2 regions of the Herbaspirillum sp. BH-1 genome follow, and region 1 is predicted to be linked to the other one. Evidence: predicted binding sites of a transcription regulator. Region 1 holds the regulator's gene; the other holds the start of a gene.

Region 1 (2,394 bases):
GCCAGAAAGCCGGTGAAGCGGAAGACTTCACCCAGCGCAGCCTTGTTGAGCGCGCCGGAGATTTCTCCTGCTGCCATCGCCGCGATCTCGAATTCGACCTGGCGACGCATGCCAGCTTCCATCTGCTCCGACTGATGCTGCAACCTGGCAGTCACGATCGGAATACCGGCCGGCGTATAACGCAATACATCACGTTCGGCCAGACTGGCGATGACTTGAAGCTGGTTCACTCTCCGCTATGAATCGCAGCGCAATCAGGCTGCCGGTGCTTCGGTACGGCTCTTGGCCGCGTCTTCCTTCTGCACTGCCTTCAGGATGGGGGAAGGACCGGTTTCGGCCTTCTTCATCTTGACGGTCAGGTGGCGCAGGACGGCGTCGTTGAACTTGAAGCCGGTTTCGATCTCGGCCAGCGTTTCGCTGTCGACTTCGATGTTCAGGCAGACATAGTGAGCCTTGGCCAGCTTCTGGATCTGGTAGGCCAGTTGACGACGGCCCCAATCTTCGACACGGTGAACCTTGCCGCCGCGGGTGGTGACGATGCCCTTGTAACGCTCGATCATCGCCGGCACTTGCTCGCTTTGGTCCGGGTGGACGATAAATACGATTTCATAATGACGCATGTAGACTCCTTATGGACTTATTGAAGACGCCCACCCCGGCGTCAAGACGGGTGTGGGAAGAGGAAAACCCAAGATCATACAAGGTTTCTGGCATAACAGCAATGTCGACTATCGCTGGCGAGGTCAGGTAGACACAGGCGGAGCCATCGCACTGGGCAGATAGGCCGCACAAGATATTTCATCTATTTATATATAGACAGGAAAAACCGTTCTTGCAGCACCAGAAAGTGCATGTTGCCGTTGACACAAGGATTGCACCTGTATAAAAATACAGACTGTTCATCCAAACAGCCTTCCCCCAGAGAAAGGCCTACCCCATGCTCAAACTGACCGCGCGCCAGGAACAGATCCTGAACCTGATCAAGAACGCCATCGAGAACACCGGCTTCCCTCCCACGCGCGCCGAGATCGCTGCCGAGCTTGGCTTCCGCTCCGCCAATGCCGCTGAAGAGCACCTGCAGGCACTGGCCCGCAAGGGCGCCATCGAAATATCCCCTGGCACCTCCCGCGGCATCCGCCTGCGTGAATCCGGCGTACCCGCATCAAGCGGCATCGCCCGCCAGATGGCCCTGCCCCACCCCGCCCTGATGCAGTTGAGCCTGCCCCTGATCGGTCGCGTGGCTGCCGGCTCGCCCATCCTGGCGCAGGAGCATGTCGAGAAGACCTACCAGGTCGATCCGGCGATGTTCCCCAGCAAGCCCGATTACCTGTTGAAGGTGCGCGGCATGTCCATGCGCGACGCCGGCATTCTCGATGGCGATCTGCTGGCGGTCCGCAAGACCGACCAGGCGCGCAACGGGCAGATCGTGGTGGCGCGACTGGCCGACGAGGTCACCGTCAAGCGCTACCAGAAGACCGGCTCGGTCATCACGCTCTTCCCGGAAAATCCGGAATTCGAACCCATCATCGTCAAGCCGGACGCCGACCAGTTTGCTCTTGAAGGGCTTGCCGTCGGGTTGTTGCGCAGCTGGCATTAAACCAGCAGGGAGCAAGCCTGCCGCTCCCGATGCATCGGCGCCCACCACCGCGCCGATCCCCCTCCCAAGGAACCTTCGTCTAAAACGAAGGTTTTTTGCTTTCTATTCGCCTCTTCGGCATCCGGTCCTTGCGCATATTATTTCTGGTGGACAGCTATGTCCGGCGCAAAGCATGCGCCCAACCAAGAGGATCCCTTTCGATGTCGACGCGCAAGAGCAGCAACAAGCACGGTAACCAGGCCCAGGCCGCCACCCAGTCCCATCTGCAAGACCTGCTGGATGTCCGCAAATGCCTGGATCTTCTGGATAATCGCAAGGTTGATGAAGCAAAGGCCCTGTGTACTGCCGTGCTGGGGCGCGCTCCCACCCTGGTGTTCGCCAACCATGCACGCGGACTCATCGCCATGCAGGAGGGCCTGCACGCCGATGCCGAACACTATCTTCGCAAGACCATCGCGGCTGATCCGGAGAATGCCGAGTATCTGAGCAACCTGGCAGCCGCACTCCTGGCACAGGATCGCATCGATGAAGCCATCAGGATCTATGAACGCGCCATCGAAGTCGACAAGGAAAGCCGGACGGCCCGCGTCGGCCTGGCCAATGCCTTGCATGAAAAGAACGACCCGGATGCCTCGATCGCCTACTTCGAGGATGCGGTCAAGCGCGAGCCAGAGGCCCCCGGCCCGCTCTCCCATCTGGGGCGGGCACTGGTGGAAGCGAAGCGCTATGACGAGGCGGTCGCAACCATCCTCAAGTCACTGGAACTGCAGATCAACTTCGCCCCTTCGCACACCGCC
Region 2 (2,394 bases), on a different contig from region 1:
AACTCCAGCCGGGCGACGATGCCGAAGCGGTCGCGCAGCGGGTTGGTCAGCATGCCGGCGCGGGTGGTGGCGCCGACCAGGGTGAAGGGTTGCAGGTCCAGCCGCACCGAGCGGGCTGCCGGACCTTCACCGATCATGATGTCGATCTGATAATCCTCCAGGGCCGGGTAGAGGATTTCCTCCACCACCGGCGACATGCGGTGGATCTCGTCGATGAAGAGCACATCGTTGGCTTCCAGATTGGTCAGGAGCGCGGCCAGGTCGCCGGCACGCTCCAGCACGGGGCCCGAGGTCTGGCGCAGGTTCACGCCCATCTCGCGGGCGATGATGTGGGCCATGGTGGTCTTGCCCAGGCCGGGCGGGCCGAACAGCAGGGTATGGTCGAGCGGTTCGCCGCGCTTGCGGGCGGCCGAGATGAAGATTTCCAGCTGGGCGCGGACCTTTTCCTGGCCGACGTATTCGTCCAGGTGCTTGGGCCGCAGGGCGCGTTCGATGGCCTCCTCGTTGGCCGAAGCCGGAGTGGCGGCGATGATGCGCTGTTCGGAGAAATCGTCGGTCTGGATGCTCATGCTCTGATCCTTGTCGGCCCTGGCCTAGCCCTTGGAGAGGGCCTTGAGGGCATGCTTGATGCCGTCCGAGACGCTGGCGTCCTTGGGAACCTGCTTCATGGCCAGGCTGGCCTCCTTGTCCGAATAACCCAGTGCCAGCAGGGCGTTGAGGATGTCGGCCGTGGCGTCGCTGTGGACCACGCCGGCCACCGCGCCCAGGTCGGCACCGAGCTTGCCCTTCAGTTCCAGCAACAGGCGTTCGGCGGTCTTCTTGCCGATGCCCGGCACGCGGGTCAGGCGACCGGCCTCCTGCAGCGTGACGGCCTGGGCCAGGTCGGCCACCGACATGCCCGAGAGGATGGCCAGCGCGGTACGGGCACCGACGCCGGAAATCTTGATCAGCTCCTTGAACGTATTGCGTTCCTCGGCGGTCCCAAACCCGAACAGGATGTGGGCATCCTCGCGGATGGCGAGGTGGGTCAGCAGCGTCACCTTCTCACCCAGTCCGGGCAGGTTGTAGAAGGTGCTCATCGGCACCACCACCTCGTAGCCGACGCCCTGGCAGTCGACCAGCAGATTCGGGGGGATTTTTTCTAGAAGAATTCCTGAGAGGCGACCGATCATGGCGTCTTTGATGTGCGTGAGCTGCAGCTTCTGTGATAATCCCGGGATGATACAGCACTGTTCGGATAAACAGTATCCAACGATAACAAGCTTGAATAAAGGACAACCATGGCCGGCAGCGCCTTCTTCGCATTGATCGACGACATCGCCACGGTGCTCGACGATGTTTCCCTGATGACCAAGATGGCGGCCAAGAAGACCGCCGGCGTGCTGGGCGACGATCTGGCCCTCAATGCCCAGCAGGTCAGCGGGGTGCGCGCCGAGCGCGAACTGCCGGTGGTGTGGGCGGTCGCCAAGGGCTCGCTGAAGAACAAGGCCATCCTGGTGCCGGCGGCGCTGGCCATCAGCGCCTTCATTCCCTGGGCGGTGACGCCGCTGCTGATGCTGGGCGGCGCCTTCCTGTGCTTCGAGGGCTTCGAGAAACTGGCCCACAAATACCTGCCGCATGACGAGCGACACCACGAGGTCGCCGCCACCGCGCCCGAGGACGTCGACCCGGTCAGCTACGAGCGCGAGAAGATCAAGGATGCCGTGCGCACCGACTTCATCCTCTCGGCCGAGATCATCGCCATCACGCTGGGGACAGTGGCCGGCGCCCCGCTGCAGCAGCAGATCACGGTACTGGTGGGCATTGCGCTGATCATGACGGCCGGTGTCTATGGCCTGGTGGCGGGCATCGTCAAGCTCGACGATGGTGGCCTCTACCTGGTGCAGCACGCCGGCTCCAGCGCCTGGGGCCGTCTGAAGGCTGCGGTGGGCCGCGCCATCCTGGCGGCGGCGCCGAAGATGATGCGCAGCCTGTCGGTGATCGGCACCATCGCCATGTTCATGGTGGGCGGCGGCATCCTGACCCACGGCCTACCGTTTCCCCATCACGCCATCGAAGCGGCAGCAGTTGCCGTAGAGGGCGTTGCGGTGATCGGCCCGGTACTGGGCGCGATTGCGCCTGCGGTATTGAATGCGCTCTTCGGCGTGGTCGCCGGTGCGGTGGTGCTGGTGATGGTGAAGCTGGCGCAGCGCGTGCTGTCGCTCTTCAAGACGAAAGACTAACCGACCAGCCGCCCGCCGCGCATGCGGATGCCCTTGCGCGCCAGCGCCGGGGCCAGCGCCCCCAGGTCGGACAAGACCCCTCCCCCGTGCGCATGGCAGATCGCCACGCCCAGCGCATCGGCGGCATCGGTGCCGGGCAATCCCGGCAGTTTCAGCAACCGCGCCACCATTT

What was found. Region 1 encodes LexA, which represses DNA repair genes until DNA is damaged. Its sites were predicted from a motif close to ACTGTATNNNNATACAGT; they were not measured.
Region 2: ruvA (Holliday junction branch migration protein RuvA) is a predicted target of LexA. The motif match lies at 1,229-1,246, and genes of this name have one in related genera.

The regions. Positions count from the first base shown of each region.
Region 1 is NZ_PKOI01000007.1:199,471-201,864, forward strand. Features, by position in the region: gene priB (primosomal replication protein N) at 1-230, opposite strand, end outside; gene rpsF (30S ribosomal protein S6) at 255-620, opposite strand; gene lexA (transcriptional repressor LexA) at 938-1,597, shown strand; gene HBH1_RS12165 (tetratricopeptide repeat protein) at 1,798-2,394, shown strand, end outside.
Region 2 is NZ_PKOI01000015.1:43,448-45,841, reverse strand. Features, by position in the region: gene ruvB (Holliday junction branch migration DNA helicase RuvB) at 1-569, opposite strand, end outside; gene ruvA (Holliday junction branch migration protein RuvA) at 594-1,172, opposite strand; gene HBH1_RS18235 (DUF808 domain-containing protein) at 1,281-2,222, shown strand; gene ruvC (crossover junction endodeoxyribonuclease RuvC) at 2,219-2,394, opposite strand, start outside.